One region of the Lysobacter rhizosphaerae genome, then DNA from elsewhere that is predicted to be linked to it. Evidence: predicted binding sites of a transcription regulator. Region 1 holds the regulator's gene; each other region holds the start of a gene.

Region 1 (7,806 bases):
GGGCAGCGGACCGAGGGCGCGGCGATCCTGCGCGAGGGCGATCGTGTCGAACTGCTCAGGCCGCTGCTTGCCGACCCGAAGGACGCGCGGCGGCAGCGCGTGGAAGAGCGACGCCGCCTGCCGAAGAAATGACCACAAAAAAAGCGGAGCTTGGCTCCGCTTTTTTCCTGCAACCGGCCGGCTTGGATCAGCGGCGGCGCTTCTTGTCCTTGTCCTTGGCCAGGTTGCGGCCGAACTGCTTCGGCGCGGCCTTGGCCAGGGCCTCGTCCTGCTCGGGGAAGTAGTCGCCTTCCCAGCGGGCGAGGGTGTCGCCTTCGAAGTAGAGCGTGAAGTTCTTGATTTCGGTGCGGCCGATGCGGCCCACGCGCTGGCTGGCGGTGTAGTCCCAGCGCTCGTGGTGGAAGGGGTCTTCGATCGAAGGCGTACCCAGCAGCACCAGCACCTGCTGCTTGCTCATGCCGGCCTGCAGCTGGTCGACGTTGGTCTTTTCCAGGAGGTTGCCCTGGTAGATCGGCTGCTTGTAGAGGATGCCGCAGCCCGCGGTGGACAGGGCGACAATAAGGACCAGCAGGAGCTTACGCATCGTGTTCTTCGCGACAGGCGGACAGTAGAAACAGGGGCCGATGATACACTGAAGCCATCGCCACGCGGCCCGGCCGCGGACATGTTCATCCGCCGTTCCGGGCCGTTTTTCCCACGACGCCCACGGCGCCCGCGGCACCCGGTTTGTCGATCGCGGCCATCCGGACTGAAGGAAACCCATGGAATCCGAAGACCTTCGCAACGCCGGACTCAAAGTCACCCATCCGCGCCTGCGGATCCTCAGCCTGCTTGAGCAGGCCAAGCCCCGGCACATGACGGCCGAAGACATCTACCGTCACCTGCTGGAGCACGGGGAGGACATTGGCCTCGCGACGGTATATCGCGTGCTGACCCAGTTCGAGGCGGCCGGGCTGGTGCTGAAACACAACTTCGAGGCCGGCCAGTCGGTTTACGAACTGGACCGGGGCCATCACCACGACCACATGGTCGATGTCGATACGGGCAAGATCACCGAGTTCGAAAGCAGCGAGATCGAGGAGCTGCAGCGCAAGATTGCCGCGCAGCACGGATACGAGATCGAAGAGCACTCGCTGGTGCTCTACGTGCGCAAGAAGGCGCCGCGGTAAATCATCTGGCACTGAATCGATGGGCGCGCCGCAGCGCGCGGGGTTATCGAATCGCCGGGCTCGCGCAGCTACTCCACGTCCGCCAACAGGCGCTTCGCAGCCGCGCGCGCCTCGCGGGTCATCTCCACGCCGCCGAGCATCCGCGCGAGTTCTTCCTCGCGCTGCTTCGCATCGAGTGACTGCACCGCGCTCTGGGTAACGCCCTCGCTCGCGGCCTTGCTGACCCGGTAATGGGCATGCCCCTGCGCGGCCACCTGGGGCAGGTGGGTTACGCACAACACCTGCCGCGAAGCGCCGAGAGCGCGCAGTTTCTGGCCGACGATTTCGGCGACCCCGCCGCCGATGCCCGAATCGACTTCGTCGAAGACCATCGTGGGCACGGCATCGAGGCCTAGAGCGGCAACTTCTATCGCCAGCGAGATGCGCGAAAGCTCGCCGCCCGAGGCGACCTTGCGCAGCGGACGTGCGGGCTGGCCCAGGTTGGCGGCGACCAGGAATTCGACGCGCTCACCACCCTGCGGGTCGGGGCGCCCGGTTTCGATCGGCTCCAGTGCGACCTCGAAACGACCGCCGCCCATGCCGAGTTCGGCGATCAGGGCGGTGGTGTCCTTCGACAGTGCCGCCGCAGCTGCGCGGCGCTTCGCGCCGAGGATGCCGGCGGCCTGGCTCCAGGCAGTCGTGGCCCGCTCGATATCTCCATCGAGCCGCTGCAGGCGTTCGTCGGCACCGCGCAGTCGTTCCAGTTCCGCGGCGATCGAATCGCGTTGGAAAGCGAGTTGCTCGGCGGGTACGCGGTGCTTGCGCGAGAGCTCATGGATCCGGCCGAGGCGGTGTTCCAACTGCGTGAGGGCGTCAGGGTCGAGATCGAGGTCGCTGCGCACCCGGTCGAGCATGACCAGCGCCTCGTCGATCTGGATCGCGGCGGCGTCGAGCATCGCATCGACCTCGGCCAGTCGCGGCTCGTGCTCCGCCACGCGCTGCAGTTCACCGCGAACATGGTGCAGGGCGCGCGACAGCGAGGGGCCTTCGTCACCCCCCAGCTGCGCGAAGGCGCCATCGCAGGCGGCGATCAGGCCAGCAGCATGGGCGAGGCGACGGTGGTCGGCCTGCAGCTTCAAAAGGGAATCGGGCTCGAGGGCCTCGCGCTCGAGTTCGGCGAACTGGTGTTCCAGCCAGCCGATGCGATCGGAGACATCCCCCTGCGCGAGCAGGGCTTCGCGCTCGCGCAGCAGCTCGCTCCAGGCCTCGGCCGCCTTCGCCACCACGATGAGTTCGGCGTCGTTGCGGCCGTAGGCGTCGAGCAGAGCCAACTGGCTGGAGCGCGCAAGCAATGCCTGGTGCTCGTGCTGGCCATGTATCTCGACCAGCAGGCTGGCCAGCTCGGTGACCTGGGTGACGGTCGCGGGGCGGCCGTTGATCCATGCGCGCGAACCGCCATCGGCACGGATCACGCGCCGGATCTGGCAAACCGAGTCGTCTTCGCTTTCGTCCAGGGCGTTTTCGCGCAGCCAGGCGAGGGCGGCGGAGGCGTCATCGAGCACGAAGCCCGCCGTCAGCTCGGCCCGCTCGGCGCCGTGGCGGACGACGCCGCTGTCGGCGCGCAGGCCCGAGAGCAGTCCGAGGGCGTCGACCAGCAGCGACTTGCCGGCGCCGGTCTCGCCTGAAATGACGGTGAGTCCGCGGGCGAAATCCAGTTCCGCGCTGCGGACGACGGCGAAATCCTTGATGGCGAGGTGGACGAGCATGGGGCGTGATTGTAGCGGCGGCCAGTTTCGGAAAAGGGTAGCGAGGCAAGATGTAGCCGGGTTGCGTCTCACAAATTGAAACGATCGGCGCCCAGAAGCTTGCGTAGCCCCCCTGCCGCCTTTATATGGCCCACATGAATCGTCATTTCCCCGACTACACCAGCCTGGATCCCCGTGCGCGGCAATTGCTCCGCACGCTGATCGGCCGCTACATCCAGAGCGGTGAGCCGGTGGGATCGCAGACACTGGCCCGTCACGCGGGGCTGGACGTGAGCGCGGCGACGATCCGCAACATCCTGGCGGACCTGGAGGAAGTGGGACTCCTCAGCGCACCGCATACCTCGGCCGGGCGCATTCCCACGGCCCAGGGCTACCGCCTGTTCGTGGACTCGCTGCTCCAGGTCCGGCCATTGCCGGAAGGTGAGGTCGCACGCCTGCGCAGCGAGCTGCCGGCGGGCTCCGGAACCCAGGCCCTGCTCGGCAGTGCGTCGGAACTGCTCTCGGCGATGACCCACTTCGTGGGCGTGGTGAGTGTGCCCCGGCGCGAGCAGTTCGCCTTCCGTCGCATCGAATTCGTCCCGCTGGACGCGCAGCGCGTGCTTGCGATCCTGGTGTTCTCGGACAACGAGGTGCAGAACCGGATCATCCAGACGCGCCGGCCCTACGATGCCAGCGAACTGGAGCGCGTCGCCAACTACCTCAACACCCATTTCTCTGGGCGGACGCTGCCGGATATCCGCGCCCGCCTGCTGCGCGAGCTGCGCAGCGCCCGCGACGAGATGGAAACGCTGCTTGCGCAGTCGGTGGAGCTGGCCGAACAGGTACTCGCCCCCAGCCACGATGACATGGTGCTGGCCGGGCAGACCCGGCTGATGGGCGTGCAGGAACTGGCCGACCTCGATCGTCTGCGCGACCTGTTCGAAGCCTTCGCCCGCAAGCGCGAGATCCTGCAACTGCTCGAGCGCACGGTTCGCGCCACGGGCGTGCGCATCTTCATCGGCGAGGAAACCGGCCTGGCACCGATGGAAGGAATGTCCCTGGTGACCGCCCCCTACGCCGCTGGAGGGCAGGTGTTGGGGGTGCTCGGAGTGATCGGCCCCAGCCGCATGGCCTATGAGCGCGTGATCCCGGTGGTGCAGGCCGCTGCGGAGGCGCTCGGGGCCGCGATCCAGCCCGAGCCGTCCCGGTAGGCCGTTCCGGTAAGAACCGCGATCGTCGTGCAGTCGCGGGCCCGGGGCGCTTGAATCGGCTTTGCCCCGGCCCCATTGCAGCAGGGTGCGCACTTCGCGCAAGGCAGACCCACGCCCAAGATGACGACCGAACCGATGCAAGAAGCCACCGGCGAGAATCCCGCCGTCACCCCTCCCAATCCCCTCGTCGCCGAGTTGGAAACGCTGAAGGCCGAACTGGCCCAGCTGCGCGAAGAATCGCTGCGCGAGCGCGCCGAGCTGGACAACCAGCGCAAGCGCCTCGCCCGCGATATCGAGATGGCCCGCAAGTTCGCCAATGAGCGCTTGCTCGGCGACCTGCTCCCCGTGGTCGACAGCCTCGAGGCCGGCCTCGCCGTAAAGGCGGACACCGCGCAGCACCTGCGCGAAGGCATGGAGCTGACCCTGCGCCAGTTGCTGAAGGTGGCCGGCGACAACGGCCTGGTCGCGGTCGATCCCGCCGGCAAGCCCTTCAATCCCGAACACCACCAGGCCATGGCCATGGTTGATGGCGACGGCCACGAGCCCGGCCACGTCGTGCAGGTCTACCAGAAGGGTTGGCTGCTGAACGATCGCCTGCTGCGTCCGGCGCTGGTGACCATCAGCAAGCACGACTGAGGGGCGCCGCGGGCGCAGTCGGTCTGCGACTGGCTCGAACGCGCCGCAGCGCGTGAGGGCATCGAGACACGGGCTGTGTTTCCAGGACGCTTGAACCGACCGCCCCCCAGCCCCAAATAGCCCACATCAGCGGTTCACACCGCCATCAACGACCAAGATTCGCAAGAGGAAACACCAATGGCAAAGATCATCGGCATCGACCTGGGTACGACCAACTCGTGCGTGGCGATCATGGAAGGCGGCAAGGCCCGCGTCATCGAGAACGCCGAAGGCGATCGCACCACGCCGTCGATCGTGGCGTTCACCAAGGACGGCGAAGTGCTGGTCGGCGCCTCGGCCAAGCGCCAGGCGGTGACCAACCCCAAGAACACCTTCTATGCGGTGAAGCGCCTGATCGGCCGCAAGTTCACCGATGCCGAAGTGCAGAAGGACATCGGTCTCGTCCCCTACAAGATCACCCAGCATGACAACGGCGATGCCTGGGTGGAAACCGCCGACAGCAAGAAGATGGCGCCGCAGCAGATTTCGGCTGAAGTGCTGGCCAAGATGAAAAAGACGGCGGAAGCCTACCTGGGCGAAACCGTCACCGAAGCCGTCATCACCGTCCCGGCCTACTTCAACGACAGCCAGCGCCAGGCGACCAAGGACGCCGGCAGGATCGCGGGCCTCGACGTCAAGCGCATCATCAATGAGCCGACCGCGGCCGCGCTGGCCTACGGCATGGACAAGAAGGGCGGCGACCGCAAGGTTGCGGTGTACGACCTCGGCGGCGGCACCTTCGACGTGTCGATCATCGAGATCGCGTCCGTCGACGGTGAAATGCAGGTGGAAGTGCTGTCGACGAACGGCGACACCTTCCTGGGCGGCGAAGACTTCGACAAGCGCGTCATCGACTACCTCGTCGACGAGTTCAACAAGGACCAGGGCATCGACCTGCGCAAGGACCCGCTGGCACTGCAGCGCCTGAAGGACGCGGCCGAGCGCGCCAAGATCGAGCTGTCCTCCGCGCAGCACACCGAAGTCAACCTGCCGTACGTCACGGCGGATGCTTCGGGCCCGAAGCACCTCAACATCAAGTTGACCCGCGCCAAGCTGGAGTCGCTGGTCGATGACCTGGTCAAGAAGACCATCGAACCGTGCCGCGTCGCGCTGAATGACGCCGGCCTGCGCGCGTCCGACATCTCCGAGGTGATCCTCGTCGGCGGCCAGACCCGCATGCCGAAGGTCCAGCAGGCCGTCACCGATTTCTTCGGCAAGGAGCCGCGCAAGGACGTCAACCCGGACGAAGCCGTCGCCGTAGGCGCCGCGATCCAGGGCGGCGTGTTGCAGGGCGACGTCAAGGACGTGCTGCTGCTCGACGTGACCCCGCTGTCGCTGGGCATCGAAACCCTGGGCGGTGTCTTCACCAAGATCATCGAGAAGAACACGACGGTGCCGACCAAGGCCTCGCAGGTCTTCTCGACGGCCGAGGACAACCAGTCCGCCGTCACCGTGCACGTGCTGCAGGGCGAGCGCGAACAGGCCCGCTACAACAAGTCGCTGGCCCGCTTCGACCTGTCCGGCATCGAGCCGGCGCCGCGCGGCATGCCGCAGGTGGAAGTGTCGTTCGACATCGACGCCAACGGCATCGTCCACGTGACCGCCAAGGACAAGAAGACCGGCAAGGAACAGAAGGTCGAGATCAAGGCCGGTTCCGGTCTGTCGGACGAAGAAATCCAGAAGATGGTGCAGGACGCCGAGGCGCACCGCGAAGAGGACAAGAAGTTCCACGAGCTGGTGCAGGCCCGCAACCACGCCGATGGCCTGATCCACTCCGCCCGCAGCGCGATCAAGGACAACGGCGACAAGGTGCCGGGTGACGTGATCGGCCGTGCCGAAGGCGCGATCGCCGAGCTCGAGACCGCGATGCGCGGCGACGACAAGGCGCAGATCGAAGCCAAGGCCAAGGCGCTGGAAGAAGCCGCGCAATCGCTGTTCGCCGCGGCCTCCGCCGGCCAGGCGGGCCCGGACATGGGCGCCGGTCCGGCCGGTGCAGGTCCGTCGCAGGATGACGTCGTCGATGCCGAGTTCACCGAAGTCAAGGACGACAAGAAGTCCTGAGGCGAACCGGATAGATGACAGCAATACGACGGGCAGGCCACGGTCTGCCCGTCGGTGTTTCGGAGTGACGGGGAATGGCAGCAACGATGAGCAAGCGCGACTACTACGAAGTCCTGGGTGTGGCCCGCGAGGCCAGCGATGAAGACCTGAAAAAGGCCTACCGTCGCTGCGCGATGAAGTACCACCCGGATCGCAACCCGGGCGACCACGCTGCCGAAGCATCGTTCAAGGAATGCAAGGAAGCCTACGAAGTCCTGTCGGATGGTTCCAAGCGCCGCATGTACGACCAGCACGGCCACGCCGCGTTCGAACACGGCATGGGCGGCGGCGGTGGTCCCGGCGCGGGTTACGCCGACATGGGTGACATCTTCGGCGACATCTTCGGCAACATCTTCGGAGGTGGCACGGGTGCCCGTGGCCCACGCCGCGGTGCCGATATCGGCTACGTGATGGAGCTGTCGCTGGAGGAAGCGGTCGGCGGGATCGACAGGAAAATCGAGATCCCCACGCTCGACGAATGCGAGTCCTGCAAGGGCAGTGGTTCCTCCGATGGCAAGCTGGAGAACTGCGAAACCTGCCATGGCCGCGGACAGGTGCGTTTCCAGCGCGGCATCTTCTCGATGCAGCAGACCTGCCCGCATTGCGGTGGCCGCGGCAAGACCATCGCCAGTCCCTGTGGCGACTGCCACGGGCAGGGCAGGGTCGAACGTACCAAGACCCTCCAGGTCAAGATTCCCGCGGGCGTCGACACCGGCGACCGCATCCGCCTCACGGGCGAGGGCGAAGCCGGCCCGGCAGGTGCGCCTCCGGGCGATCTCTACGTCGAGGTCCGCGTGCGTCCGCACGAGATCTTCGAACGCGACGGCGACGACCTGCACTGCGACGTGCCGATCCGTATCTCGCAGGCCGCGCTGGGCGACTCCGTACGCGTGCCCACGCTCGATGGCGAAGTCGAATTGCGCATTC
Region 2 (7,806 bases), on a different contig from region 1:
GTGTGGATCACCCGCAACGGCCAGGCCAGGGCGACCGCCGCCAGCACCGCTGCCACCATGGCCCAGCGGTGGCCGGTCGCGCGCGCGCGCGTCCACGCCCAGGCGGCGAAGGCGAGCAGTACCGCGGCGAACAGCCACCAGCCGATCGCGTCGGCGCCACGCTGGCGGGTCAGCACCCAGGCGAGCCACGCCGCGGTGAGGTAGAGCGGGAAGGCGAGCGCCTGCTTGAAGGTTTCCATCCAGGCACCCGGGCGCGGCAACCGGTGCGCGAGCGCGGGCACGAAGCCGATCAACAGGAACGGCAACGCCAGGCCCAGGCCAAGCACCAGGAACACCAGCAACGCGATCAGCGGGGGCGCCGTGAAGGCCCAGGCCAGTGCGGCGCCCATGAACGGTGCGGTGCATGGCGTCGCCACGACCACCGCGAGAACGCCGGTGAAGAAGTCGCCGAGGGGGCCGGATTTGGTGGTCAGTGCGTGGCCCGCGCCGGTCCAGCGTCCGCCAACGTGCCAGACGCCCGACATGCTCAGGCCCAGTCCGAACATCAGCAGCGCCAGCAGCGCCACCACCAGCGGCTGTTGCAGCTGGAAACCCCAGCCCAGCGCCAGCCCCGCCTGCCGCAGCGCCAGTGCCAGGCCGCCGAGCAGGATGAAGCTGAGCACCACGCCAGCGGTGTACCAGAGCGCATGCCTGCGGGCGCGCGCCGGGTCCTCGCCGTTGCCGGCCAGCGACAACGCCTTCAACGACAGCACCGGCAGGACACACGGCATCAGGTTGAGGATGAGTCCACCGAGCAGGGCGAGCGCGAGCGCGGAGAACAGATTGAGATTGCCGCCGCGCGGGATTCCGGCGGGCATCGCGGTGGTGCTGGAACTTGCGGGTTGCGTCCCCGTCGCTGCGTCACCTGCCTGCGCAGTCGTTGCAGCCGACGCAGCGTTTGCAGGAGCAGCCCCGTTCGCGGCCGCCGCGGCCAGGGCGGCGTCGCCGGGATTGGCGACCGGCGTGATCGTGCCCGCTGGCACGTCGAGGGTCACCGACCGCGTCATGGGCGGATAGCAGATGCCGTCCGTCTGGCAGCCCTGGAAGGTGGTGGTCAGGGTCAGCTTCGCCGCATCGGTGCGCGTGCGCTGCAGCGGTAACGGCACGTCGACCTGGTCGAAGAAAACGATCACGTCGCCGAAGTGTTCGTCGTGATGCGCCGTGCCTTGCGGCCACTTCGGTCGCCCGGCGGCGATGCCGGCCTTCGCGGCCGCCGCATCGAACTTGAAGGTGGTCTTGTCGCGATAGAGGTAATAACCACGCGCTGGAGTGAAGCGCAGCAGCAGCGCATTGCCATCGCCGACGATGGCTTCAAAACGGAAGGCGTCTTCGGGAGGCAGTGGCGCGGCATCTACGGCGCCCGCGCCGGCGTTGCCCAGCAGACCACCGCTCAATGGCACGCCGGAACCGCGCGCCGCATTGCTGCCGAACGCCACGACCGGCTCGTCGGCCGCGGCCGCGGCGGGCAGCGCCACGGTGAGGGTGCGCGTCTGCGGCGGATAGCAGATGCCCGCGTCGGCGCAACCCTGGTAACGCACTTTCAGTGTGGTCGACGCGCCGTGCGCTTCACCCGGCAGGTTGACCGTGAGCGCATTGCGATAGGTTTCGACGCGGCCGAAGTATTCGTCCTGGTGCGGCTCGCCGGCCGGGATCAGCGGCGCCTGTGCAGTGAAACTGGCATCGCTCTGCACCCGGATCTGGTGGCGGTAGAGGTAGCAGCCCGGCGCGATCTTCCAGCGCAGCGCGATGCGATCGGCAGAGGTCGCCTGGGCTTCGAGCACGAAAGCCTGCTCGACCGGCAGCAGGTTGTTCTGGTCGTTGCACGACGGCGCTGCAGCCAAAGCCGGCGCGGCGCCGGTCCACAGCAGGGCGGTACACACCAGCAGCTGGCGGGCCAGTGCGAGGAAGGCGCGCGGCATGCGCGAGGTGGGGAAGCTCATTCGGGATCAGGCGCCCAGGGAGGGTGACAAGGTGGTTTCCGCACTCACCCAGTCGAGATAGGCGGGCAGGCCGGCGCAGGCTTCGACCGCGATGAGTTCCGGCAGTTCGTACGGATGCAGGGTGCGCAGCCGGGCGGTCAGGGCGTCCAGACGATCGGCGGTGGTCTTGATCAGCAGCAGCACTTCGTCGGCCTGCTCGACCTGGCCCTGCCAACGGTAGGTCGAATGCACGCCGGGCAGGCGGTTCACACACGCGGCCAGGCGTTCATCCACCAGGACGCGCGCGATCGCGTCGGCGCTGGCCGCATCAGGGCAGGTGCTATAGGCGAGCAGGACGGACATGGCGCGATTGTACTGGCCCGCCACAAACTCAAAGCTCCAGCACGGGTCGTGCCGCGCCCGCGGCTGATAATCGCGGGCTGCGGACTTCACCAGGCAGCGGCCCTAGCGCGCGCTGCCGATCTTGCGGCCGGTGCGCAGCGAGGCCAGTTGCTCGACCACTTCCACCAGGGGCGCGCGCGAACGGGTGGGAGCGTCGCGGAAAGCGAGGATCAGGCGCAGCTCGATCGGGTCCTCGATCAACAACGCATCGGCCGCGGCGACCGAATCCAGGGCGGTATCGCTGGACAGGCTCATCTTCCCGCGCCCGGTAGCGAGCCACTCGAACTGCACCCCGCAAGCCAGGGCCACCTCGCGCATGTGGGTGACCTTGGGGTGCTTGCTGTTGTTGGTTTCCCAATGGCTGACGGCGCTGCGCTGCACCCCGATCGCACTGGCGAGGGCGGCTTGGGACAGGCCGGCATGGCGCCGGGCCAATCGGATGCGCTGCTGGGGCGTCATTGCCTGCTCCGTTCCATGAACACGGGCCGATTGTTACCAAAAGTCACGTCGATATCAACAGACACCAGCCGGTGTTCACTATTGGTATCATGAACAGAAACAAAATATTTATCTATCAGTGCTTTAGACGAGTTTATAGGGCGTTGTGGATACCAATGTTCAACAAATGACTACGATTTCATACTGGACAAGGGGCAACCGCCGGCACAAATTGCCCCGGTCCGGCACGGATGCCGGCTCGACAAGACGTCAGGTAAGGAGATGCGGCGCCGGGACTGCGCCAGGGCGAGGACAGCCATCTCCAAACCGGAAAGAGCGCGAACCCCTGTCCGCGCTCTTTCTTTTTGGCCCTCTCCCTTAGGTCCGAACCTCCCCCGTTCGGACTTTTTTCTTTCCGGCGCTTGAAAGCCCGGCCCTGGGCCCCATCTGGTGGCAGTCCCGGCTCGCCGGGTCTTTCTACGCCGCGAATCTGGCAGTCGCCTGAAGTGACTGCTAAAACGCAGGCCATTTCCTTACCACTCAAGCATTTACGAGGGTTGCCATGAACATCAAGCCGCTGTTCGACCGCGTGGTCATCAAGCGCATGGAAGAAGAAAAGCTGTCCGCGGGCGGCATCGTGATCCCGGACTCCGCCACCGAGAAGCCGATCAAGGGCGAAGTCGTCGCCGTCGGCGACGGCAAGGTCTTCGACAACGGCAACGTCCGTGCCCCCAAGGTCAAGGTCGGCGACAAGGTCCTGTTCGGCAAGTACAGCGGCACCGAAGTGAAGCTCGACGGCACCGAATACCTGGTGGTGAAGGAAGACGACATCTTCGCGGTCATTGTCTGATCGCGCGTCGCTTCCAAATTTTCTTTTTTACTGAATTCTCTTTGAGGTAATCCGCAAATGGCTGCCAAGGAAATCCGTTTCGGCGAAGACGCCCGCGCAAAGATGCTGCGCGGCGTCAACGTGCTCGCCAATGCCGTCAAGGCAACGCTCGGCCCGAAGGGCCGCAATGTCGTGCTCGAGAAGAGCTACGGCGCCCCGACGATCACCAAGGACGGCGTGTCCGTCGCCAAGGAAATCGAACTGTCCGACAAGTTCGAGAACATGGGCGCGCAGATGGTCAAGGAAGTCGCTTCCAAGACCTCCGACAACGCCGGTGACGGCACCACCACCGCCACTGTGCTGGCGCAGGCGCTGATCCGCGAAGGCATGAAGGCGGTCGCCGCCGGCATGAACCCGATGGACCTCAAGCGCGGCATCGACAAGGCCGTGGTCGAAGCCGTGTCCGAACTGAAGAAGATCTCCAAGCCGTCTTCGACGAGCAAGGAAATCGCCCAGGTCGGCGCGATCTCGGCCAACTCCGACACCAACATCGGTGACCTCATCGCCCAGGCGATGGACAAGGTCGGCAAGGAAGGCGTGATCACCGTCGAAGACGGTTCGGGCCTGGAGAACGAGCTCGACGTCGTCGAGGGCATGCAGTTCGACCGCGGCTACCTGTCGCCGTACTTCATCAACAACCAGCAGTCGATGCAGGCCGAACTGGAAGATCCGTTCATCCTGCTGCACGACAAGAAGATCTCCAACGTGCGCGAGCTGCTGCCCGTGCTCGAAGGCGTCGCCAAGGCCGGCAAGCCGCTGCTGATCGTCGCCGAGGAAGTCGAAGGCGAAGCCCTCGCCACCCTCGTCGTCAACACCATCCGCGGCATCGTCAAGGTCTGCGCGGTGAAGGCCCCGGGCTTCGGCGACCGTCGCAAGGCGATGCTGGAAGACATGGCCGTCCTCACCGGCGGCACCGTGATCTCCGAGGAAGTCGGCCTGCAGCTCGAGAAGGCCACGATCAAGGACCTCGGCCGCGCGAAGAAGGTGCAGATCTCCAAGGAGAACACCACCATCATCGACGGCGCCGGCGAACACACCGCCATCGAAGCGCGCATCAAGCAGATCAAGGCGCAGATCGAAGAAACCTCTTCGGACTACGACCGCGAGAAGCTGCAGGAGCGCGTGGCCAAGCTGGCCGGCGGCGTCGCCGTCATCAAGGTCGGTGCGGCTACCGAAGTCGAGATGAAGGAAAAGAAGGCCCGCGTCGAAGACGCGCTGCACGCCACCCGCGCTGCCGTGGAAGAAGGCATCGTCCCGGGCGGCGGCGTCGCGCTGCTGCGCGCCAAGGCCGCGATCGCTGGTCTCAAGGGTGCCAACGAAGACCAGAGCCACGGCATCCAGATCGCCCTGCGCGCCATGGAAGCGCCGCTGCGCGAGATCGTGACCAACGCCGGTGACGAGCCGTCGGTCATCCTCAACAAGGTGATGGAAGGCAAGGGTGCCTACGGCTACAACGCCGCGACTGGCGAATACGTCGACATGATCGAAGCCGGCATCCTGGATCCGACCAAGGTCACCCGCACCGCGCTGCAGAACGCCGCGTCGATCGCCGGCCTGATGATCACGACCGAAGCGATGGTCGCCGAGCTGCCGAAGAAGGAAGAGCCGGCGATGCCGGGCGGCGGCGGCATGGGCGGCATGGGCGGCATGGATTTCTGATCGCGCCGCGATGAACGCGTAACACGGAAAAGCCCCGCAGCGATGCGGGGCTTTTCTTTTTCCTGTTGTCACTGGGCGTGTTGTCACTGGGTGATCAGATCCAGGCGCCCGTACAACCCGTGTTCCTCGTCATCCGGGCCGGAGGAGAAGAACAGCGTGTTGACCGGCTGGTGCAGCAGGCCGTTGCCGAAGGCGAGAGCCCACAGGCCATCGATCACGATCGGGTTGAAGTTCTTGTCGCGCAGCGGGCCCATCGGGAGGCCGAAGACCGGCTCGAAGGCATTGATGCGGCCATCGCCGAAGTTGCCGATCAGCAAGGCGTTGCTGAAGACCCCGAACTTTGCCGGTGCGAGTGCAACGCCCCACGGCGCATTGAGGACGCCACGGCTTGCGACGCGCCGGATCAGCGTGCCCTTGGGCGAGTACACGTCGACGTAGCCCAGGCCCGGCCCCGTCTCGTCTTCGAGCATCGACGGGTCCTGCTTGGCGTAGGTGACATAGATGTCGCCGCCGATGGCATGGATGCCGAACGGCGCGAATCCTTTCGGGATGTCAGGATCAACGAACGCACCCGCCGGCAGCTGCAGCGGCTTGAAGTTCTGGTCGAACACATCGACCTTCGCGTGGAAGAAATCCGATGCGTACAGTAGCTGCATGTTGCCGTTTGCACTGAGCGCCAGGCCCCGGTAGCTGGCGCCGCTGGCCGAGTTGTCGGCCATGCGGATGGCGTGGGTAAAGTCGACCGCGGGCGCCCATGCGGCGATGACGCCTTCTTCGGTGGCGAAGATGAAGCGGGCCGGCTGGTTGGGCGCGACCAGGAAGTTGCCGGATCCATTGAAGACGATGCCGGTCGGCGAGCCGCCGGTGGGATCGGTGGGAGTGGGAATCTGCACGACCAGAGCGTTGGCGTTGCCGTCGCCGTCATAGAGCGTGGACGTGTGGCCATCGGCATTCGCCACCCAGGCGAAGCCGAACGGGTTGAAGGCAACGCCCCAGGAATTCACCAGGTTCGGATCGGTGTGCTCGGCGGGGATGAATCCGTCGGACACCAGGTTGCGCTGTTCGAAGCGTAATCCTCCGTGTGCCTGGACCCCCTGGAATGCGGGGGCGGCCGCGAATGCGAACGCCAGGGCCAGGGTCGCGCAGGTGCGCGCGGTAAGCGACTTCATCTCGGTTCTCCTTGGGATAGTGCAGTTGCAACTGCGAGTGCGCAGCGCTGCGTGCGGCGGGCGCTGCGGCCAAGGGTGTATGCCGGCCACGCCGACGAAGGTTCATCCTCACGCCGCCTGAACATCGACGGCGTTCGGGGCGCCGACAATTGAACCGCAGCGTCCGCTCCGGGCATTCACCAAGCAGCGAGGACGAGAACGAATGGTGCGACGGCCGGGCACCGGCATCGATGCGCGAGACATGCAGGGTGCGGCGTCCGTGGACGAGGCCGCGCTGATGGAGAAGGTCGCAGCCGAGGATATGAAAGCGTTCGAATTGCTGTATGGCCTGTATCACCCGCGGCTTGCGCGATTCCTGTTGGGCATGACGCGGCGGCCGCCGCTGGTCGAGGAAATCCTCGACGACACCATGCTGGTGGTGTGGCGCAAGGCGCATACCTACAACCCGGATGCGAGGGTGTCGACATGGATTTTCGGGATCGCCTATCGGCAGGCGCTCAAGGCCTTGCGGCAGGTCGACGATGCCGTCGAATCCGGCGCGGACTCGGCGGGGCCGATGCCCGCCGAGCAGGAGCCGGAAAGCGAGCTGGCGCGGCATGAATTGCGCGTGCGACTGGATGCGGCCCTGCGAACCTTGTCGCCGGAGCAGCGTGCCGCGATCGAGCTGACGTACTACCTGGGCTACGCCTGCCGCGAAATCGCACAGATCATGGGTTGCCCGGTCGACACGGTGAAGACACGCATGTTCTACGCACGCCAGCGATTGAAAAACCTGTTGAGCGCGGACCGCGAGGAGGCCATGTGAGCGGCCGCGTGCTCCCGTTCGGCGGTTCGGCGCACCTCGAGGCGCAGCGCCTGCTGCCCTGGTGGGTCAACGGCACGCTCGAGGCAAGCGAGTTCGAACGCATGTCGCACCACCTCGACGAGTGCGCACAGTGCCGGCGCGAAGTAGAGGAACTGCAGCAGTTGCGCGAGACGTACGCGCAGGCCGCACCGGCGATGCCTGCGCCCTCCTTCGCCAGGCTGCGGCGTCGCGTGCAGGCGAGCGACAAGTCGCCTGCGCCGCTGCAGTGGCGGGACTGGCACCGTGCGTGGCCGCAGATGCCGTTGTGGCTGCGCGGCCTGGTGGTCGCCCAAGGGCTGGGCATCCTCGTGTTGGGAGGCACGCTGCTGATGAGCATGGTCCCGGATCCCGGCGTGCAACGCGACGGGCCCGCGGTGTACCACGCCCTTGGCGCGACCGATGCCCTACCGGTCGATGCGCAAAGCCGCCAGCTGGTCGTGGTGTTCG
Region 3 (7,806 bases), on a different contig from region 1:
GCTGGCTCGGCGCCGGTTTCGTGACCGGTCATTACCTGCGCCAGACCCGTCCGACGGACATTTGAGTAGTCTGAAAGAGTCCCTCCGGGACATCTTCCAGACACGCCGGGCTCGAGCCAAGCTCGACCCCGGCTTACGCGGATCAAGCACTTGCGTGCTTGCCCGCGTGCGGCACATCCCGGTGCCGCAGGAATCGCCGAACTTCGTTCAGCGATTCCTTGATCGAAAAGCCGACCGGCGTCGCAACATCGCCGCGTAATCGCAGCAGGCAGCGCGTACACTCGCGACTCGCCCACTCCGCCGTCCTCGCAATCTCATGTCTTCGCAGGATCTGCGCCACCTCGACAAGGCCGCGCCACGCGTGATGGTGGTGGACGGCAGCAAGCTGGTGCGCAAGATGATCGGCGATGTGCTGGTGCGCGAAGTCGCCGATGCCGAACTCGTGGCATGCGGCAGCATCGGGGAAGCGCGCGACGCGCTGGCGCGGGGCGCGGTCAATCTGGTCACCACTTCGCTGGTGCTGCCCGATGGCGATGGCATCGCACTCGCGCGCACGGTGCGTGAAGCGTCGGGCCAGGCGTATGTGCCGATCATCGTCGTCTCCGGCAATGCCCAGGACGCACTGGAAGCGCGACGTTTCACCGAGGACGTCACCGACTACTTCGACAAGGGCCTGGGCTACAGCGCGCTCGCGGCCTTCATCCGCGGCTACGTGCAGCCCGAATCGATCCCGGGCGCCCGGGTGCTGTACGTGGAAGACAGCAAGGTGGTCGCACTCGCGACCAAGCGCATGCTGGAACGCAACGGCCTGGTCGTCGTGCACTTCGTCGGCGTCGAAGAGGCGCTGGAGTACCTCGAGCAGCACCGCGGCAACGACGATCCGGGCGCCGACCTGGTTCTCACCGACGTCTACCTCAAGGGCGAACTCGAAGGCAGCGACCTGCTCCACCGGATCCGCAATGACTTCGGCTACGGCAAGCGCCGCCTGCCGGTGCTGGTGATGACCGGCGACGCCAATCCGGACAACCAGAGCGAGCTGCTGCGCATGGGTGCGAACGATCTCGTGCTCAAGCCGATCGAGGAGCGCCTGCTGGTGACCAAGACGCTGTTCCAGCTGCGCGTGGCGAAGATGCCGGAGCAGCGCACGCTCGACGCGTAACGCGTAACGCGTAACGCGTAACGCGTAACGCGTAATCGGCGCGCGGCGCAGCGGTATCCTGTGCGCATGAACGACATCGGCGAACGCATCCGGCTCGACCCTTCCTGGAAATCGCGCATGGGCGACTACCTGCAGCGCGACGACATGCAGGCGTTGTCGACGTTCCTGCGCGAGCGCAGGGCGAGCGGCGCGCGCATCTTCCCGCCGGGACCGCAGATCTTCGCCGCGCTGGATGCGACGCCTTTCGACGCGGTGAAGGTGGTGATCCTCGGCCAGGATCCGTACCACGGCTTCGGCCAGGCGCATGGCCTGTGCTTTTCCGTACAACCCGGCGTCGCGGTACCGCCGTCGCTGGACAACATCTACAAGGAAATCCAGCGCGACCTGGGCATCGCGCGGCCCGGCCACGGGTGCCTCGGGCACTGGGCGGAACAGGGCGTGCTCCTGCTCAACGCCGTACTCACCGTCGAGGAGGGGCGCGCCGGCGCGCACCAGGGCAAGGGTTGGGAAGGCTTCACCGACCGCATCGTGGAAACGCTCAACCGCGAACGCGAGCACCTGGTGTTCATGCTCTGGGGCGCCTATGCGCAGGCCAAGGGCAAGGTCATCGATCCACGCCGGCACCTGGTGTTGAAGGCGCCGCATCCTTCGCCGCTGTCGGCGCATCGCGGGTTCATCGGCTGCGGACATTTCTCCGCTGCCAATCGCTACCTCGCGCAACACGGCATGGCGCCGATCGACTGGTCGCTGCCGCCGCGCGAGCGGATCGCGTAGCGGAGCTGCCAACGAAGATGCCGGGCGGGGCCCGGCATCTTCGGATGCGTCGTCGCGCTGCTTCAGTCGAACTACTTCAGTCGAACTGCAGGCGCGCATCGCCGGAGAACGACTTCAGCGATATCTCGCCGTCGCCGCTGCCGTAGCGGTGCTCGAAGTTCGAACCCGGGCCATGCTTGGGCCGGCTGATCTCCACGTCGGGTGCGGAGAGGTCGCCGCTGAAGCTGTCCCCGCGCACCTGCGCGGAAAGGTTCGCGGGCACGCGCAGGGTGAGATTGCCGCTCACGCTTTCCAGGCCGATGCGTCCGCCGGCGGTCAATGCGGTGTCGATACGCATGTCGCCGGACACCGTGTTGCCGCTGAACTTGCGCACGCTGCTCTGGTGGCCGGAGACGTCGATGTCGCCCGACACGGTTTCCACGTGCACCTCGTCGCTGAGGCGGCCGCGCAGGTCGATGTCACCGCTCACGCTCTCGGTGCTGACCTTCGGGCTGTTGAGGATCAGCTTGAGATCGCCGCTGACGCTGTCGATCGTCGCTTCGCGTGGTGCGCCGACGACGCTGATGTCGCCGCTGACGCTGTCGATGGAGAGTTCGTCCGAGGCCATGCCGCTGACGTCGATGTCGGCCGATACGGCGTCGATGTCGAGGTCGGCCTGCAAGGGCACCATCAGCCGCAGCTCCGAGGGTTCGCTCTTGTCGCTGCCGGAGAAGAAGCCCAGGCCGCCGTTCTTGGGGTACTTCACCTTCACCGACAGGTGCTGGGCGTCGCCGAGGATCTCCAGCTTCTCCACGCCCTGGCCGAGGCTGCCTTCGATCTTCACCTCGCGGCGGTCCCAGGCCCGCACTTCGATGCTGCCCTTGACGTTCTCGATGCTGAGGTGGCCGCGGGCATCGAACGCGCGGGTTTCGTTGATGGGCGTCGCGGCGAGTGCGTCGTGGAACAGCGCTGGGATGGCGAACAGGCCGACGGTCATCAGGGCGAGGGCGCGGGACATGGGACTTCTCCGGAACAGCAGGTAGGCGAAAGGATCAGGTGTAGGCGACGCGCTGGGCGAGCGCGAGGCGATGGGCGTAGGTGCGGCGCAGCTGTTCGAGCAGGCGGACCGAATCGGGGTCGCGGGTGAGTGCGGCGCGGATCAGGGCGACATCGCGGTCCAGCGCCTCGGCCGTGGGCTGCAGGCTCGGCGGCATCGGCACCTGCACTTCCTGCAATGCGGCCTGGTACTGGCGCGAAAGGCCGTCGGCTTCGCGTTGCACCAGGGTCGGCGACTGCGCCTGCGACGGCGCGGTGACGCCGGCGGTGCGGGCGAACCAGCCCACGCTGCCCACGGCCAGGACCAGGCTGGCGGCGAGTGCGACCGGTCCCAGCCACCGTGGCGACCGGCGCACCGGCGCCTGCTGCGTGGCCAGGCGCGCTGCGATGCCGGGCCACAGATCGTGCGACGGAGTGGTGTCCTGGCGCAGAGCGCGCAGTTGCCAGCGCAGGGCGTCGGGGAAGTCGTTGCTGTCGTGGGAGTTGTCGTGACCGGTATTCATGCGTGTGCCTCCAGCCGCGTCCGCAACAGATGGCGGGCGCGGTGCAATTGCGCTTTCGAGCTGCCGACCGCCATGCCGAGTTCGGCGGCGATTTCCTCGTGCTGCCAGCCTTCCACGTCGTACAGCACGAGTACCGCGCGGGCGCGCGGCGGCAGGCTGGCGACGGCGCGCTCCAGGTCCATCGACAGCGCGGTGCCGTAGCCGGCGGAATCGGGGACGCCCAGTCCGTCGAAGGCGTCCTCGCTGCCGTCGTCCTGCGGACGGCTCTTGCGGCTGCGCAGGTCCATCAGCGCCGTGTTGACCGCGAGCCGGTGCAGCCAGGTCGCGAAGGCCGATTCGAAACGGAAGGCCGGCAGCGCCTGCCAGGCGCGGACGAACGCGTCCTGGGTCAGGTCTTCGGCGCGGGCGCCATGACCGCCGACCAGCCGGGCGATCACGCCATGGATGCGGCCGGCGTGGCGCCGGTAGAGCGCCTCGAAGGCCGCCACTTCGCCCCGGGCGGCCGCGCCGACCAGGGCGCGGTCGTCGTCGGCCCCGGTGTCGGGGTGGTCGGTTTCGATGGGCATCACGGCGGCGAGCATAGCCATACAGATGCATGGGCGTCCCCAGGCGTTTAAGCGGGTCGCCGCGGCGGGCGTCCCATATTCAGGCCGCATCACGCCGCATCAGGCCGCATGCGCCTAGGCATCGCGTTTGCTTGGATATCCCCCGGTAAGCAAAAAGGCACGCGAATGAGCAATGGGGCCTCACGGCTTCATTACATGGATGCGCTGCGCAGCGTTTTGATGCTGCTGGGGGTGGTGCTCCATTCGGCGCGGCCGTACGACTCGGACGCCTGGCAGGTCAAGGACCAGGCCCGCCTGCCAGCGCTGGATTGGCTGGTGGCCGGCATCCATCTGTTCCGGATGCCGGCGTTCTTCGTCGTCGCCGGCTACTTCGCGATGTACCTGCTGGTCCGGTGGCCGGTGCGGGACTTCCTGCGCGACCGCATGCGCCGGGTGCTGGTCCCGCTGCTGGCGACGCTGCTGACCTTCAACCTGGTCCAGGTGCGGCTGGTGATCGGCGACGGAGGCGATGCCGGGTTTCTGCAGGGCGCGCTGCTGCCCGCCTGGGTCGGCGGGCACTGGGTTTCCCACCTGTGGTTCCTGGTTTCCCTGGTTTTCTATTTCGCTCTTGTCGCCATGTTGACGCCGTTTCTGCGCCGCCTGGCTGACCCCGATGGGATCGTCGCCTCCTGGCTGCGTGGACGCTGGGGCCTGCCCCTGGTGCTGCTCGCCCTGGTCGCAACCCCGATGACGGTAGGGATGTTGGGCCGGTTTGCCGGTCCCGGTTGGAATGAGCCCCTGCTGGGGAGCGCCAGTCCGGCGGAGCTGCTGGTCTACTTTCCCGCCTTCCTGACGGGGCTGTTGCTGTGCGCCAGTCCGGAGCTGCTCGACCGGTTCGCCCGGCGCGATTGGCTGGTGATCGCACTGGCCGTGGGCGGAGCGGCGGTGATGCTGCTGACCTACGGGCGCGCGGACTCCGTCTTCCGCGTCGCGTACTTCCTGGGCGAAGGCTTGTTGCGGTGGATGGTGGTGCGGGTTCTGTTCTCCCTGTTCCGCGAATGGGCGAACCGGCCGTCACGCACCTTCGCGTACCTGTCTTCCGCCAGCTACTCGATCTATCTGTTCCACCACGTGACGGTCATTGCCATGGCGACGGTGCTGCTGTCGGTGCCGCTGGCGGCCGGGATCAAGTTCCTGATCGTCCTGGCAGTCGCATCGATGGTGTCGCTGACGCTCCACCACTTCCTGGTCCGCCGCTACGCCGTGCTGGGTTATCTGTTCAATGGCCGCAAGCCGGCCCGGCACGATGTCCGGCCGATGGCCACGGCCCCGGAATGGGTGCCGCCGGCCTCCCCGGCGCCGGGAGCGCCGGAAAGCGGTAGCGCGGGCGGTTCCGGCGGTGGCTGAGCCCGGAAATCGGCCGCTACCGGGGCCGGGGACGGCCCAAACCGCGTTCCATGAATGCAACGCACCGGAACTTCCGAGGGGTTTAGCAGTCCCATAACCCGACTGCTAAGATGCCTGCCATGACCCAGAACACCGCCCTTATCGCCAATAACCTCCCGGTTCCGGCCTTCAATGGCCTGACCGCAATCGGCTCGCTGGATGCCTACATCGGCGCGGTGCACCAGATCCCGGTGCTCACCGCCGAAGACGAGCAGGCGCTTGCGCGCCGCTTCCGCGACGGAGAAGACCTCGACGCCGCGCGCGACCTGGTGCACTCACACCTGCGCTTCGTGGTCCATGTCGCCCGTGGCTACAACGGCTACGGCCTGCAGATGGGCGACCTGATCCAGGAAGGCAACATCGGCCTGATGAAGGCGGTCAAGCGCTTCGACCCGGAGCAGGGCGTGCGCCTGGTGTCCTTCGCGGTGCACTGGATCCGCGCCGAGATGCACGAGTTCATCCTCAAGAACTGGCGCATCGTCAAGGTCGCCACGACCAAGGCGCAGCGCAAGCTGTTCTTCAACCTGCGCAAGTCCAAGACCCGCCTGGGCTGGATGAATGCCGAGGAAGTGCGCGCCGTGGCCGCCGACCTCAACGTGTCCGAACGCGAAGTGCTGGAGATGGAATCGCGCCTGTCCGGCCGCGACATCGGCTTCGACGCGCCCACCGACGAGGACGACGACCACGCCCCGCCGTCGCCGGCCGCCTACCTGCGCACCGATGCCGAGGATCCGTCTCAGGCCTACGAGCGCGCGGACAGCGAGGACAACCAGCTCGAGCTGTTGCGCGAGGGCCTGGCCGGCCTCGACGCCCGCTCGCGCGACATCGTCAAGCGTCGCTGGCTCGATGCCGACAGCAAGATCACGCTGCAGGAACTGGCCGACGAATACGGCGTGTCCGCCGAACGCATCCGCCAGATCGAAGCCAACGCGCTGAAGAAGATGAAGGCGTTGTTCGCGGCGTAAGCAACGCATGCAGCATGAAAAGACGAACGGCCCGGGCAACCGGGCCGTTTTCTTTTGCCCGCATCATTCACGCGGCGCGTCGCCGCCCAGGATGATCCGCGCGTGCCGCTGGTAGCTCCAGTACGCCCACGCCCAGTTGACCAGCACGATCACGCGGTTGCGGAAGCCGATGAGGAAGAAGATGTGGATGAAGAGCCAGAACCACCATGCCAGCAGGCCGGAGAGCCTGAGCCTGCCGAAGTGCACGACCGCCGCCATGCGGCCGATGGTGGCGAGGTTGCCGAAGTCGCGGTAACGGAAGGGCGGCGCGGCCTCGTTGCGCAGGTGCGCACGGATGACGCGCGCGACATGCGCGCCCATCTGCTTGGCCGCGGGCGCGACGCCGGGCACCGGCTTGCCGTCCTGCTGCACGCTGGCGAGGTCGCCGGCGACGAAGATCCCCGGATGATCCGGCACGCTGAGGTCGGCGCCGACCTGCACGCGGCCGGCGCGGTCGCGCGGTGCGTCGAGCAGTGCGCCCAGCGGTGAGGCTGCCACGCCCGCCGCCCACAGCACGGTGCGTGCAGGCACGCGTTGCCCGCCCAATACGTAGCCGTCCGCGTCGATGGCCTCCACTGGCACGCCGGTCACGACCTCGACTCCGAGACGATCGAGTTGCGCGCGCGCCTTCGCCGACAACGACTCGGGGAACGACGACAGCACGCGTGGCCCGGCTTCGAGCAGGCGCACCTTCGCCTCAGCCGGATCGATGTGGCGGAATTCATTGCGCAGGGTGTGGCGCGCGATCTCCGCCAGCGTGCCGGCCAGTTCCACGCCGGTGGGACCGCCGCCGACCACGGCGAAGTTGAGCCAGGCGGTGCGTTCCTCGGCGGACTGCGCGGCTTCGGCGCGCTCGAACGCGAGCAGCAGGCGGCGCCGGATCGCGAGCGCATCATCGAGCGTCTTCAGCCCCGGCGCATGCGCGGCCCAGTCCGCGTGGCCGAAGTAGGCATGGGTGGCGCCGCTCGCCAGCACCAGGTAGTCGCAGGTGAGGACATCGCCATCGCCGAGCGTCACCGACTTCGCGCCGGCATCGATGCCGACGACTTCACCCAGGCGCACTTCCACGTTGCGCTGCGCGCGCAGGATATGGCGCAGCGGCGCGGCAATGTCCGGTGCCGAAAGCCCCGCGGTCGCGACCTGGTACAGCAATGGCTGGAACAGGTGGTGGTTGCGGCGGTCGACCAGGGTGATGCGAACCTGGTCGCGCGCCAGCGCGCGCGTGGTCCACAGGCCGGCGAAGCCGCCGCCGACGATTACGACATGGGGAGTTGGATGGCCGGGCGCATTGTCCATGGGGGCATTGTTTCAAAACACCGGCGTCTGTGCGGCAGGGCGAT

What was found. The regulator HrcA, encoded in region 1, represses chaperone genes, less so after heat shock. The targets are predictions, from matches to a motif close to TTNGCACTCNNNNNNNNNGAGTGCNAA.
Region 2: groES (co-chaperone GroES) is a predicted target of HrcA. The motif match lies at 3,289-3,315, and genes of this name have one in related genera.
Region 3: rpoH (RNA polymerase sigma factor RpoH) is a predicted target of HrcA. The motif match lies at 5,506-5,532, and genes of this name have one in related genera.

What each region holds. Positions count from the first base shown of each region.
Region 1 is NZ_BAAGXO010000003.1:197,016-204,821, reverse strand. It holds gene ACYVGE_RS05885 (RnfH family protein) at 1-132, shown strand, start outside; gene ACYVGE_RS05880 (outer membrane protein assembly factor BamE) at 188-583, opposite strand; gene fur (ferric iron uptake transcriptional regulator) at 762-1,169, shown strand; gene recN (DNA repair protein RecN) at 1,238-2,914, opposite strand; gene hrcA (heat-inducible transcriptional repressor HrcA) at 3,049-4,104, shown strand; gene grpE (nucleotide exchange factor GrpE) at 4,240-4,740, shown strand; gene dnaK (molecular chaperone DnaK) at 4,918-6,840, shown strand; gene dnaJ (molecular chaperone DnaJ) at 6,927-7,806, shown strand, end outside.
Region 2 is NZ_BAAGXO010000004.1:325,543-333,348, forward strand. It holds gene ACYVGE_RS08650 (protein-disulfide reductase DsbD family protein) at 1-1,979, opposite strand, end outside; gene cutA (divalent-cation tolerance protein CutA) at 1,986-2,321, opposite strand; gene ACYVGE_RS08660 (helix-turn-helix transcriptional regulator) at 2,424-2,819, opposite strand; gene groES (co-chaperone GroES) at 3,361-3,648, shown strand; gene groL (chaperonin GroEL) at 3,706-5,346, shown strand; gene ACYVGE_RS08675 (TIGR03118 family protein) at 5,430-6,515, opposite strand; gene ACYVGE_RS08680 (RNA polymerase sigma factor) at 6,718-7,320, shown strand; gene ACYVGE_RS08685 (S8 family serine peptidase) at 7,317-7,806, shown strand, end outside.
Region 3 is NZ_BAAGXO010000007.1:426,957-434,762, reverse strand. It holds gene ftsX (permease-like cell division protein FtsX) at 1-65, shown strand, start outside; gene ACYVGE_RS11110 (response regulator) at 317-1,159, shown strand; gene ung (uracil-DNA glycosylase) at 1,226-1,933, shown strand; gene ACYVGE_RS11100 (DUF4097 family beta strand repeat-containing protein) at 2,010-2,930, opposite strand; gene ACYVGE_RS11095 (hypothetical protein) at 2,965-3,471, opposite strand; gene ACYVGE_RS11090 (RNA polymerase sigma factor) at 3,468-4,052, opposite strand; gene ACYVGE_RS11085 (acyltransferase family protein) at 4,233-5,423, shown strand; gene rpoH (RNA polymerase sigma factor RpoH) at 5,543-6,427, shown strand; gene ACYVGE_RS11075 (NAD(P)/FAD-dependent oxidoreductase) at 6,491-7,762, opposite strand.